DNA from 2 places in the Bradyrhizobium diazoefficiens genome. Region 2 is predicted to be linked to the other one. Evidence: predicted binding sites of a transcription regulator. Region 2 holds the regulator's gene; the other holds the start of a gene.
The links. The regulator LexA, encoded in region 2, represses DNA repair genes until DNA is damaged. The targets are predictions, from matches to a motif close to TGTTCNNNNTGTGTTCNG.

Region 1: a site for LexA is predicted at 3,931-3,948, ahead of JJC00_RS35245 (ATP-dependent Clp protease adaptor ClpS). Genes of this name have one in related genera too.

The regions. Positions count from the first base shown of each region.
Region 1 covers NZ_CP067102.1:7,549,411-7,556,523, forward strand. Annotated here, with positions in the region: gene JJC00_RS35225 (dihydrodipicolinate synthase family protein) at 1-184, opposite strand, end outside; gene JJC00_RS35230 (methyl-accepting chemotaxis protein) at 324-2,405, opposite strand; gene JJC00_RS35235 (enoyl-CoA hydratase) at 2,528-3,298, opposite strand; gene JJC00_RS35240 (MarR family winged helix-turn-helix transcriptional regulator) at 3,311-3,772, opposite strand; gene JJC00_RS35245 (ATP-dependent Clp protease adaptor ClpS) at 3,982-5,700, shown strand; gene JJC00_RS35250 (tannase/feruloyl esterase family alpha/beta hydrolase) at 5,734-7,113, opposite strand, start outside.
Region 2 covers NZ_CP067102.1:4,179,302-4,186,414, reverse strand. Annotated here, with positions in the region: gene JJC00_RS19495 (alpha-hydroxy acid oxidase) at 1-452, shown strand, start outside; gene JJC00_RS19490 (HAD family hydrolase) at 467-1,093, shown strand; gene JJC00_RS19485 (hypothetical protein) at 1,231-1,446, shown strand; gene JJC00_RS19480 (molybdopterin molybdotransferase MoeA) at 1,632-2,843, shown strand; gene lexA (transcriptional repressor LexA) at 3,019-3,720, shown strand; gene JJC00_RS19470 (hypothetical protein) at 3,915-4,118, shown strand; gene JJC00_RS19465 (hypothetical protein) at 4,310-4,744, shown strand; gene JJC00_RS19460 (ComEC/Rec2 family competence protein) at 4,755-7,040, opposite strand.

The DNA.
Region 1 (7,113 bases), 3.4 Mb from region 2:
TGAGCACGAACTGCTCGGAGAAATTGGCGAGGATGCAGATGCCGTTTGAGCCGGCATCGATCATGAAATCGATGCAGCGGCGCTGCCCCTCGAGATCGAGCTCGCCGCGCTCGTCGAAGATGGTGGGCGCAACCGGGAACACGCCGCGATAGGGGCGCTGGGCGTTGTGGGGGGTGACCGGCATCGAAATTATCTCCCTGTCGTCCTGCCGCTAGTTTTGATGCGCCGGCGAGGCATGTTAGAGCGTGGTACCGCTACCATTTACAGGGCGCGTGCACGCGCGGCAATGCCGATCCGCGTGCCGTTGGACAGGGAACAAAAGCCTAGGCGGATTTCACCGCGCCAAGGAAGCCCTCGACCGCGACGCGGAGACGGTCGGCGTCGGCCGACATTTTGGTCACGGACTGGGACAGCACCGTGCCGGCGTTGCCGGTCTCCTGGTTGAGCTTGGCGACGCTGCCGATGGTATCGGTGACCTCACGGGTGCCCTGGGCGGCATGCTGGAAGTTGCGCGAGATTTCGGTGGTGGCCGCGCGCTGCTGTTCGACGGCAGCCGCAATCGCGGTCATCTTCTCGTCAATGCCGCTGATGGCCCCGCCGATCGAACGGATGGCGGCGACCGCCTGCCCGGTCGCGCCCTGGATCTCCTCGACCTGGCGCGAGATTTCCTCGGTCGCGGTCGCGGTTTGTGCCGCGAGGCTCTTGACCTCGCCGGCAACCACGGCAAAGCCGCGGCCGGCTTCGCCGGCCCGGGCGGCCTCGATGGTGGCGTTCAAGGCGAGCAGATTGGTCTGGCCGGCGATGGCGTGGATCATCTTCACGACTTCGCTGATGCGGCCCGCGGTCTGGTCGAGGATCTCGACGGTGGCATTGGTCTGCTCCACCTGTGAAACCGCTTCGCGCGCATCGCGTGCGCTGGACTGCACCTGCGCGGAGATTTCGCCGACAGAAGCCGAAAGCTCCTCGGTCGCAGCCGCAATGCTTTCGAGATTGTTGGTGGCCTGCTCGGCGGCGGAGGAGACCGCAGCCGTCTGGTTGCTCGATTCCGACACCAGCGTGCGCACTTCGGTCGCGGTGGCATCGAGCTCCTTGGTCGACGCGGCGACGCTGTGGATCACCGCCTGCACGGCGTCGTCGAAACTTCGGCACGCGTCGTCGACGGTACCGGAGCGGGCGAGCTGCAGCGCCTGCTGTGATTCGCGCTCCCGGCCCAGACGTTCCGCGGTCGCCGCGCTCTCGCGCAGGCTTTCGAGCGCGGCGGCCATGGTGCCGAACTCGTCGGGATATCGGGATTGCGGAACCGGCGTCGCATAGTCACGGGCGCTGATCCGTGCGATGGCGTCGAGAATGGCGCGCACCGGGCGCATCAGGCGATTGCGCACGACGTACACGCCGGCGAGCGTCACGGCGAGTGCCAGCAGGAAGGCAAGCGACTGGATCACGAGATTGGTCAGCGCCTTCGCCTGCACCGTCTCGGCGCGCGCGATCGATTGGTCGAGCGCCTTGGTTGCAACAGCAACGATCAGCGGGAACGGCGACTGGCACAGCGTGTTCCATTCCGAGGCGGCCATCGCCGGTTTGCCGCTGCCGTCAAAATTCTTGGTGAGATCGCCGATCTGCTTGAGGACGCCGTCGGTCTTGGCCTGCGCGTCCTTCGCCGCGGTGACCAATTCCGCCGTCACGTCCGGCGCAGCCAGCAATTCGGCCATGCCGGACCAGCCGGAGGCAATTGTGCCGTCCCATTGCGCCACCGTGCGCTTCTGAACGTCGTCGAGCGGCTTGCTGCTGTTGACGTTCGAGCGCAGCGCCGAACAATGGATTCCATAGCGGTCGCGCACCTGCCAGGCGAGACGGCGGACCTGGATCATGCGGGCGATGAAGGGATCGTCCATCCAGGCGCGGTTCGACACCGCGGTAGAGGCGAGGTTCGCGGTCTCGATGACTTTGGTGACGGCGTCGTACCAGGAATTGGTCCGCTCGATCTTGCGCTCGGCGCGCGGACGTTTGGCTTCGTCGTAGAACAACTGGAACTGCGGCGCGGCCTCGCCCCAGCGCTGCTTCAGTGTGCTCGCAAGCTCGTCGCGCCGCGCGAAGGCGACGCTGGCCATTGCGGCGCTGACGCCTTCATAGCCACCCTGCTCCGCCTTCTCGGCCTCGGCAAGCTTTGCGCGTGGGTCGTCGTCGCCGAGCAGCGCGCTCTGGGCGTCGCCGCGATTGTTGCGCAGCGACAATACGCCGTGGAAGATCGCCTTGTCGGCGGCGGCGAGCCGCGCGGTCTCGAGACTGTCGCTGTAGCGGCCGAAGGCCCCGACCATCTGGATCGCCGTGCTGGCGAGCGCACCGGCCGCCAGCAAGGCCATCAACACCAGGAGAAGCGAACTTACCGATTTCTTAAACATTGCCATGGGTCAGGGGCCTGCTCTTCCAAGAGAGGCCACCTTGCACCGCGACATGCCAATGTTCGGTTAAGGTTTTAGTCAAATGAGGGGAATTCCCGATTTGCCAGACCCTTAACCAGGCCGCGGCGTCACGAAACCTTCGTGAAATCCGGCGGGCGGCGCTCTGCAAAGGCGGTAAACGCCTCACGCGCCTCCGCCGTGCGCAGGCGCTGCCCGAATTGCTCGCCCTCCGCCAGCATCTGCGCCACCAGCGCCTCGCCGTTGCGCATCAGCTTCTTGGTCGCGGTGAGCGCACCGGCCGGCTGTCGGGCCAGACGCTGGGCGAGCGCAAGCGCCTCGGCGTCGAGCTTGTCGAGCGGCACCACGCGGTTGACCAGGCCCCATTCCAGCGCGGCCTTGGCCGGCACGGTCTCACCGAGCGCAAACATCTCATAGGCGCGGGCATAACCGATGCGCGCCGGCATCAGCAGGCTCGACGCGGCCTCCGGCACGAGCGCGAGACCGACGAAAGGCGTCGACAATTGCGCGTTGTCGGCGAGCACGACGAGGTCGCAATGCAGGAGCATCGTGGTGCCAATGCCAACGGCGCGGCCTTGCACGGCCGCGATCAGCGGGCGGGTGCAACGCGCCAGCGACTGGATGAAACGGCCGACGTTACGGCTGCCTTCGGACTTGCCTGACGCCACGGCCGCAAACTCGCCGACATCATTGCCGGCGGTGAACATGTCACCCTCGCCGCGGATCAACAGTACGCGCGCGGACGGATCGAACTCGGCGGATTCGATGGTGTCGGCGAGCTTGCCGTACATCGCATCCGTCAGCGCGTTCTTCTTGTCAGGGCGCGCCAGCGTGATCGTGAGAATTCCATCCTGGTTCTCGATCCGGACATGCTCGGTCATGGTTCTCTCCTGCTATTTCTCTGGGTCTCTTGTCAGATCTCTTGGAAACTTGTCCTGAATGCTCGTCAGCCAGCGCGCGACGACGTCGATCTCCGCGCTGGTAAATCCTTCCGTCAGCGCCGCGTTGACCGCGGCCGCGTCGGTCTTCGCCTGCACCAGCACGGCGCGGCCCTTCGGCGTTAGCCATACGCGCCAGGCGCGGCCGTCCTCGCGATCGGCCCGCCGCTCGACCAGCCTCGCCGCAGCGCTGCGATCGACCAGGCCGGAAATGCCGGCCGGCCCCATATCGAGCGCCGCGCCCGCCTCGCCCATCAGGACGCCATCCTGCTTGCCGAGGATGAACAGCAGCCCCGCCTGCGCCGGCGTCACCTCGCTTGAGGGCTGCGCCGCCATCCAGCGCTGCAAGCGCCGTTGCGCGACGTTCAGCAGATAGATCAGCCGATGATGCCTCGCTGCGTCCGCTTTATTTCGCATGCGAAATACATAGTCGACACGGATCGGATTGTCAAAAGGGAGCCCCGTGCTGCTGACGCGGCGCGTGAAGACGGCCGGCGGCGGGGGTGGCGCGCATTAGACCTCGCGTCCAACTGCAATTTGTCGCGGACGTCACGCTTGACGGCCGCTTGGTTTTATGTTCCCTATTCGTTCTATTCTATCATAGATTGTCCCGGAGACCTTTCGTGATGAACAGTATGCGGAGCGAGAGCCAGCCGACCCAGCTCGTTATTCACAATGATGACGATACGCCGGACCAATTCGTGATGGATCTGCTCCGTCAGGTTTTCGGCAAGACCGAGCGTGAAGCGACCGCACTGATCACTCAGATCGAGCAGAAGGAAAAGGCGATCTGCGGGCCTTACCCGCAATCCGTCGCCGAGGCCCTTTTCAAATCCACACAACAATCCATCGGCCTGGCCGGCCACCGGCTGCAGGTCACGCTTGAGGCGATCAAGACTCCTTGCGAACTCTGCGGCAAGCCTGAGGGGAAGACGGACGTTCGGATCGGCAACCGCGCGGTCTGGCTGTGTGGCGAATGCATGCGGGCTGCGGACGGGCCCTCGAACGAACAAGAAGAAAATTTCGACTTTGCCTGCGACGTCCTTGATTGGCACTTTGCCGCCACGGCGCGCAGCAAACTCGTGACCACGATCCGCCAGTTTCCTGGCCACATGCGGGTCGATGTCCAGGCAGCGGTCGACCGGCTGTTCGGCAAGGCCACCCGGTTGTTCGGGCTGAACGAGGAGCAGCGCTACGAAACGCTGTCGATTTCGCGACTCCTCCAGAGCGGCCGCTATGCGGTCGCGATCGCCCCGCTGCAATATTCAGACGTCGACGTGGGCGAGAAGAGTCCAGTCAAGTGTCTGGATAATGGACTATGGCTGTGCGAGCAGGATCATCTCCGCTATGCGGTTTTGCTCTGCGCCCACCGCGAATACAGTCGCGAGCCGGGCATTCGGATCGAGATCCTGGTGCCATCGGGCTCAGCAGGTGCGGCCCTGGTCCAGCAATGCTTCAGCGAGTTGGAAGAGGCCGTCCACGCCGCACGGACCTATCGCGGCAAGATCCTGTCGCTTGATGCCGACTCCGACTATCGCGGGCGGTCGCGCGGCATCACGGTGCATCGATTGCCGCAGGTCGCGCGCGAGGAAGTGATCCTGCCGGAGCAAACCTTGCGGCTGCTCGACCGCAATGTGCTGACCTTCGTCGGCACCCGCGAACAGTTGCGCCGGCTTGGCCAGTCGACGCGCAAGGGCATCCTGCTGTACGGCCCGCCCGGCACCGGCAAGACCCATACGATCCGCTATCTCGCGACACACCTACCCGGACATACGACGCTGATCATCACCGCCGAGCAGATCGGCCTTCTTGGTGCCTATATGAGCCTGGCACGGCTGCTGCAGCCGTCGATGGTGGTGATCGAGGATGTCGATCTCATCGCCCGCGATCGCGACGACATGGGGCCGTGTGAAGAATCCATGCTGAACAAGCTCCTCAACGAGATGGACGGACTGAAGGAGGATGCAGACATCCTGTTCGTCCTGACCACGAACCGGCCCGAGGACCTCGAAGGCGCGCTTGCTGGTCGCCCGGGTCGCATCGATCAGGCGATCGAAGTACCGCTCCCTGACGAGACCAGCCGCGGCAAGCTGGTCCGGCTCTACGGCAAGGGGTTGCCGCTCGACGACGCGGTCATCACTGAGGCGGCCCGTCGCAGCGCGGGCACGAGTTGCGCTTTCATCAAGGAATTGATGCGGCGGCTGGCGCAGGCGAGCCTGGCGCGCGATGGCGGCAACTCCGTGACGTCAGCCGATATCGACGAGGCGCTCGACGACATGCTGTTCTCAGGCGGCCGGCTCAACGCGCAATTGCTCGGCGGCGCACAGGCCATGGCGGCGGGGTAAATCCATCGCCATCATGCTCTGTTCGCATTGCGCCTACGGCGCGCAAGCGAAGCTCGCTGCCGCCGTCACAGGGCCGGACTTGTAGTGCGGCCAAGCCGGCCAGCGACACAGCGGCATCGCGCGCGTCACGGCAAATGATGGCGCTTCGACCTTCTGCTCGCTGACTTCCAAGTCGCCCGGCGCCGTGCCCTTCTCCACCCAGTCGACCAGCGCGCTCAGCATGTCGACATTGGCGGGCGCGCCGGAGCCGACATGGTCGACGCCGGGCGCGGTGTAGAGCCGCGCGAACTCCGCGGTCTCGGCCTTGCCGAGCTTGCGCTCGACGCTCTCGAAGTAGCGGATGCCGGCATAGGGGCTCTGCGCATAGTCCGCCATATGCTCGAGCATGATCAGCCGGCCGCCGCGGGCGCGGAAGCGGCCGAGATCGGGATCGGTCGAATCCATCAGGCTCGAGACCTCGAGCAGCCGCGCCTTGTGGTCCTCCACCTTGTAGGTGGTGACGTCGAGCTTGGGATCGCGCGCGAATACATATTGCATGCCGCCGGCACCATAGATCCAGGCGATGCCGTTGTTGGGCGCGGGCGGCTGCGCCGGCGGCGCGGCGCCGAGCCACCACGCCATCCAGCCGCCGGTCGGCCCGACCGCCGGCGTATCCTCACCCGACACGCCCCAGCCCGGATAGTCGTCGAGACCGTTGGCGAGCGTGAACGGGAATTTGTAGGTGGCATGCAGCGTATCGACGGCCTTGATTTGCGCGTCGGTGAGGCACTGGTCGCCGCTCTTGCCGTCGGCGCAACGCAATGTCTCGACCTTGAACGCCGCCTTGCAAGCGACAGGGTTTTGTATCAGTGCGTCGTCGGAGCCGTCCGCCTTGTCGCAGGCCGCTCGCACCGCATCGCCGACGAGCTTGACCTGTGCCGGATTGATCCAGCCCTCGCCCATGGTGACGAGGCCGGAACGGGTACCGGCATGCTGCAAGCCGACCCAATTGATGACGGGTACGCGCGCAAAGATTCCGTCGAAATCGTCGGGATAGCGCTGCGCTATGGTGAGACCTTCGCGGCCGCCTTCGGACGAGCCCATGAAGTACATTTTGTCCGGCTTCCTGCCGTAGGCGCGCTGCATCAGCACGACCGCAGCATCGCGAACCTTCTTGTAGGCGCGATGGGCAAAATTCTCGAACGCCTCGTCATTCAGCGCGAACAGCTGCGGCGGCTCGCCGGGCTTGGACTCATGACCGGAATCGGTGCCGTAGGTGACGAAGCCGCGCGCGAGCGGCGACGGCTTGTCGAAGGGATAGGCCGGCGGCAAACCGAGGCCGGTGATCAGCACGCCGTTAAAACCACCGCCGCCATATTGCACCGAGCGCCCGTTCCATTCGACGGGCAGATTGACCTGGAATTTCACCGGCGG
Region 2 (7,113 bases):
AGGGCATCGCCACCGCCGAGGACGCGCAGATCGCGGTCGATCACGGGGTCGAGTGGATTTACGTCTCCAATCACGGCGGCCGCCAGCTCGATCACGGCCGCGGCGCCATGCATGTGCTGCCCGAGATCGTCGACGCCGTGAAGGGCCGCGCCAAGATCATGGTGGATGGCGGCATCTGCCGCGGCACGGATATCGTCAAGGCGATCGCGGCGGGCGCCGACCTCGTCGGCATCGGCCGGCTGCAGTGCTGGGCCCTGGCGGCGGCCGGCGAGACCGGCGTGACGCGGATGCTCGAGCTGCTCGAGGACGAGGTGCTGCGCTGCCTCGGCCTCCTGGGCGCCACCTCGTTCGCCGAGGTCAACACATCCTGCCTGCACCAGGCCACTGCCACCAATGCGCCGAGCGTATTCAGCGCATTCCCGCTGTTCGACCACGAGCCCTATCGATACTGACGAGACAGGACGCAATGACATCTCTCTCTCCCGGCAGCGCGGACGCGCTTCTGTTCGATCTCGGGCGCGTGGTGCTCGATATCGATTTCTCCCGGGCGATCGCCTGCTGGGCGGGACATGCAGGCCTCGAGCCCGAGGCCATCGTGGCGCGCTATGAGCGTGACAGCGAGGCTTACCAGCTGCACGAGGTCGGCAAGATCAGCGACGAGGACTATTTCCAGTCGCTGCGCTCATCGCTCGGCATCGGCATTTCGGATGCGCAATTTCTGGAGGGATGGAACGCGATCTTCGCCGGCGAGATGCCCGACATCGCGGAATTGCTGCCGCGCGCGGCGAAGCAGATGCCGCTCTATGCCTTCTCCAACACCAACCGCCCGCACGTGGATCATTTCTCGAAAGAGTATGCAGATCTGCTCGGCCATTTCCGCGAGCTGTATCTGTCCTCCAGCATCGGCCTGCGCAAACCGGATGCGGAAGCTTTCGACCACGTCGTCGCCGCGATGGGGGTACCCGCGAACCGGATCGTGTTCTTCGATGACCTCGCCGCGAACGTCGAAGGCGCCCGCGCCCGCGGGCTGATGGCGGTGCATGTCACCTCGCCCCGCGACGTCGGCATCGCACTGAAGGCGCTGGGGATCTGACCGCCGATTCCAGAACAATTGCATCCGGAAATGAGGAAACCACTCTGTGCATTTTTGTACAGAGTTCCGGGAACGGAATGCCCGCTTCCGGACTCTAGAGTCCGTTGGGAAGTCTACGAACGAACGGACGTATCATCGTGTTGGGCAAAACCTACCTCACCAAGCAGGCCTCGCTGCTGGTCAAATTCGCCAAGACCACCTCGGATTCCGAGCTTTCCGCCAAGCTGATGAGCAAGGCCGCCGACCTGAAAGCCCAGGCCGATCCGATGCCCGACAGCGATCAGAGTCCCCAGGCGCCCGACGTCGCTGAAGACGGAAGCTCGGCAAGGGGAAATCCTATAACGCCGTCGTGATACCCGGCGCGGCGCCTCAGCGAAACTTGGAAGCCATGCGCGAGCGCTACGATCTCACGCGCGCCGAAGCCGCTTTCCCGCTGGAGATCGTCAAAGGCGGCGGCCATTTTGCCTCGGCGCCCGCACTCGGCTAGAACGCTTGCCGTAACGTGATCGTTGCGTTGCCCAAGCAGGAGCTTTCACCCGTGGCCCTCATGCCGGTTTCCGATGCGCTCGCTGCCGTGCTCGCGGGTGCGGAGCCGCTGCCCGAGGAATCGGTCGCGCTCGACGCGGCCTTCCATCGCGTGCTTGCGCGCGACGTCGCGGCGCGGCGGACGCAGCCGCCGCAGGCGATGTCGGCGATGGATGGCTATGCCGTCCGCGCGGCCGATGCGGCCAGGATTGACACGCAGCTCGCCGTCATTGGCGAGGTCGCTGCCGGCCGTCCGTTTGCGGGAACTGTCGGCGCCGGCGAAGCGGTCCGGATCTTCACTGGTGGCGTCGTTCCCGACGGCGCTGATGCAGTCGTGATCCAGGAGGATACCGTCGCCGATGGCGAGCGCATCGCGATCAAGGAGGCAGCCGTCACCGGGCGGCACATTCGGCCGGCCGGCATCGATTTCTCCGAGAGTGACGTGCTGCTGCACAAGGGCGCCCGGCTCACCGAGCGCGACCTCGCGCTCGCCGCCGGCATGAACCACCCGCACCTTAGCGTCCAGCGTCGTCCAAAGGTCGCGATTCTCGCCACCGGCGACGAGCTGGTGATGCCGGGCGCCACGCCCGGCCATGGCCAGATCGTCTATTCCAATGGCTACGCCTTGCATGCGCTCGCCCGCAGCGAGGGGGCTGACACCATCGACCTCGGGATTGCGGCCGACACGCTTGCCGCCACCACCGCCGGCATCCGCCGCGCGCGCGAATCCGGCGCCGACATCCTGATCACCACGGGCGGTGCCTCGGTCGGCGACCACGATCTGGTGCAGCAGGCGCTCCGCGACGAAGGCACGTCGATGGCGTTCTGGAAGATCGCGATGCGGCCGGGCAAGCCGATGATGAACGGGCAGCTCGGGGCGATGCGCGTGATCGGCCTGCCCGGCAATCCCGTGTCATCCTATGTTTGCGGCTTCCTGTTCATGGTGCCGCTGATTCGCGCGTTGTCGGGCCGTTCGATGGTTCATCACCGCCGCGAACGCGCCGTGCTCGGCCGCGACGTCGGCGCCAATGACCAGCGCGAGGATTATCTGCGCGCCCGCCTCGATGTGCGTGATGACGGCACGCTGATCGCCCTTCCCGTCAATCGCCAGGACTCCTCGCTGCTTGCGAATCTCGCTGCGGCACAGGCACTTCTCGTGCGCGAACCGTTCGCACCGAAGGCCGAAGCGGGAGCGCCCTGCGAGGTGCTGCGACTGCCCGTTTGAGCGCTTCGTTCGCAACCGTTCCGCGAACTTTGTCGCGTTCACGGTAAATTAAGCAGTTGCGGAACATGTATCGAACATATAGTGTCCGTTCATGATTTGTTTCGAGCGTGCAGCGGCTTATTGCCGAATTCACGTCTCGGAATCGAACGACATCAACCGGGGGATTTTGGTCGAGATGTTAACGCGCAAACAATACGAGCTCCTGCGGTTCATCAGCGAGCGCCTGAAGGAAAGCGGCGTGCCGCCCTCCTTCGACGAGATGAAGGACGCGCTCGATCTGCGCTCGAAATCGGGCATCCATCGCCTGATCACTGCGCTCGAGGAGCGCGGCTTCATCCGGCGCCTGCCCAACCGCGCCCGCGCCATCGAGGTGATCAAGCTGCCTGAGCTCCAGGCCGCCGCCGGCAGCCGCCGCGGCTTCACGCCGAGCGTCATCGAAGGCAATCTCGGCAAGGTACGCACGACGTCGAGCCCGCCCGCCGACGAGGGTGAGCGTCCCGTTGCGGTGCCCGTGATGGGCCGGATCGCGGCCGGTACGCCGATCGAGGCGTTGCAGACCCGCAGCCACACCATCAGCGTCCCGCCCGACATGCTCGGCTCGGGCGAGCATTACGCGCTCGAAGTGCGTGGCGACTCAATGGTGGAAGCCGGCATTCTCGATGGCGACATGGCGCTGATCCAGCGCAACGAGAGCGCCGACACCGGCGACATCGTCGTCGCCCTGATCGACGACGAGGAAGCAACCTTGAAGCGTTTCCGCCGCCGTGGCGCCTCGATCGCGCTCGAGCCGGCGAATGCGGCCTATGAGGTCCGCATCCTGCCGCCCAACCGGGTCAAGATCCAGGGCAAGCTGATCGGGCTGTACCGCAAGTACTGAGCGCGTCAAGTACTGAGCGCGTCGCAATCGACGACCACCATCAACGATTGGAGCGGACGATTGTCCGCTCCGGCTGGATAGTCTTTCTGGTTTTGCACAGATTATCCGGCCCCCTCTCCAGCGCTACATCCTCGGCACGCCGCAACGAAGCACGCATCGCTTCGCAGGCCTTTAAGAAGACCGAGGAGGCCACCATGCGCAAGCTCGTATTGAGCACTGTCACGATGGCGCTGATCGCAGCATCAGCGTCGCAAGCCTTCGCGGCACAAAAGCCGCATCACGCCCACAAAGCTCCGCAGGCAACGAACGAACAATTCCGCGATGCCCGCAACGCCGTCACACGGCCCACCCCGCCGGCCTGGCCGTATGCGGGCTGGTCAGCGCCCGCAGGCCGTTGACCGAACGGCTCTCCAAATGCATGAGAGCAGGCTTTGTTCCTCACGTATTTGAAAAAGATATTGTGATGGCGGCTTGCGGATCCAAGCCGCAGATTTGCCCCCAACATCGCATATGATCACAGGCTTCCACTCTGATAGAGGCCTGCGCCTCAGAAGAGGCGCGGTGCTCTATCCCGATTGAGGAGCACCCGATGTGTGACTATAGCCTGCATGCCGTCGCGACCCGTCCCGCAGAGGTTGGCGAGACGATCGTCACGACAACGTTCCGTGGCACCTCGACGCGCGGCTTCGCTTCCGAAGCCGACATGTCAGTTGCGGTCTGCCTGCTGCCGGGAACGGAGCTCGCCTTCGCCGACAACGTCCGCTACGATAATCGCTGGATCTGGACGCGCACCGTCAACTCGCGCGTCGGCAAGTTCGGCAAGGTCGATCCGCACGTTCCTGATCGTCATCACGACGCGATCGAATTCCCCGACGGCAAATACGTGCTGGTGACGCAGCTCGTGGAAGGCCAGCGTGCAACCGTGCTGCAGCTGCCCGTGACGCAGCCGCTCGGCGAGCGCGAGCACAAGCCGCATGTCATCGCCGACAGCCACTCGACGTCCCCGCGTCTGCCGATCGGCTGATAGGTCGACCTCAGTCCTCGGCCTGAAGGTCGGCCTCTGACGGCGTTGCGTCTTTGGCGCGCGGAGCCGCCGACCTTGGCATGAGGGTCCGTTCGAAATCTCCATCGCCGGCCGCCGCCGGCGACCAGGGGCGGTTTGCACCCCTCGACTTCACCGCCGCAATCGCAAAACCGTCGCCACGCTGCGTCAGCGCCAGCGCGCCCTGGCGCGCGAGACGCGGCCGATCGACCACCATGGCACCGCAATCCGGCGGCGCGGGCCTTGACGTCACCACCAGTGCCGCGCGGCTGCAATCGTCGTTCAGCGCGTCGATGCGCAGCGCCTGCGCAATCATCCGGCCGTCGGCGAGTGGCGTCACGCAGCCGGACTCGTCACACGACACGCCTTTACTGAGCGAGGCGCTGGCCGCATCGCGCGGGTCGGCGTCCGCCGCGAGCCACTCCTTGATCAGGAAATTGTCCTTGTTGGTCCTCATCAGATGCAGCTGCCCGTCCCTGCCCCGCACCGCGACGCTCTGGCCGTCACCGGCGATAAGGATGTCGGGTTGCCGGACCGACAGACCCCAGACGGTTGCCGCCATGAGGACGAAGGCGCCCGACCAGCGCAGCGGCGTGCGCAGCAGGCCCATCAGGATCAGGCCGAGGCTCGCAGCGATCAGCGGCGCGGTGCCGAAGGCGGCGATGTGCCCGATCGCGCCGGGCAGCGCGGCGACCCAGCGCGACACCGCCACCATCCAGTCGATCCCGATTCCCATCAGCCACCAGAACACACCGTCGAGCCCGAACGGGGCCGCGAGCAATCCCAGCAGTCCAGCAGGCATCACCAGCGCCGACACCACCGGCATCGCGCCGAGATTGGCGAGCACGCCGTAGGGCGTGACGCGGTGGAAATGGAAGGCGGCATAGGGCGTGGTCGCGAGCCCCGCGATCATCGAGGCCATGAACAACATCGCGATCTCGCGACCGCCCCACAGGGCGATGCGCGCAGTCGTCGAATGATCGGGAGATGCGAACAGGTTCGGCATGCCGATCTGCACCAGCGCCACAAGCCCAAGCGTTGCCGCAAAGGACATCTGGAAGCTCGGATGCACCAGCGCCTCCGGCGCGACCGCAAGCACGATCAGAGCCGCCACCGCCAGCGTGCGGAACGTGATCGCGCGGCGATCGACCATGACAGCGATCAGCACCACTGCCGTCATGAAGAACGACCTTTGGGTCGCAACCTCCGCGCCCGAGAGCAGCAAATAGAATGCGGACGCGACCAGCGCCGCGGCGGCCGACCATTTCTTGATTGCGAAGCCGGCCGCGAGCCCGGGGATCAGCGCCAGCAGCGCGCGGACCGCAAAGAAGACGACGCCGGCGACGACGGCCATGTGATAGCCGGAGATCGACAGCACATGGCCGAGGCCGGAGATGAACATCGCGTCGTTGACGGGCGTGGTGATCGCATCGCGGCGGCCAGTCAAAAGCGCAGTCGCGATGGCGCGGTTGTCGCCATCGAGCGTGGCGCGGATCCGCGCGTCGATCGCATCGCGCAGGCCTTGCATCACCGCCGCATAGCGTAGCCGCAGGCCTCCGACATCGGGCGGCACTGATGCCGTGATCGCGCCCATCACGAAACCGGAGGCGCCGATGCCCTGGAAGAACATGTCGCGCGAGAAATCGTAGCTGCCCGGCCGCAACGGCGCGAGCGGCGGCATCAGCCGCGCCTTCAGCTGCACGAAGCTGCCGACATCGGGCGCGGTGCCCTTGCGCACGGAGAGGCGGACGCGCTCCAGCTTGACGTCGCTGCCCTGCGCCTCCATCGCGGTGACGCGCAGCACGAAACGGTCGGTGCGCTCGCGGATGTCGCGGGTCTCGACGAAGCCCGACAGCGACACCGAATAAAGCGGCTTTGCGAGCACATTGTGCGCGATGCGTGCCGTCTTCCACGTCGCCATGGCAAAGCCGGCCGCGACCGCCGCGATCATGATCGCCGGCGCAAACCAACGATTTCGCCGCAACAACACCGCCCCGAGCGCCAGCGCCACCGCCGTCGCGGCAACGACCCACAGCACCGGCTCATGATCGGCGGCGAAGTAGAGCGCGATGCCACAGCCGAAGGCGATGGGCACCCAGGGAAACACTCGCCCGGCGCCGGCTTCGGCCTTTGCCCATTCGCGCAGCGTCCCGACGATCGCGGGCCAAACGCCAAAGCCCGCCGGCACAAAGCCGCCGGCAGACGCGGCCCGACCGGTCGTCGGCCAAGTCCCGGCGATCCCCTGCGAGGCACGCTGTGGCCGGCCCGGCTCTGCCATTCCTTAGCAACCCTGCGATACGCGACAGGGGCAGAGGCTACCGGAACGTGCAGGCGGCCGAATAGCGGTACGG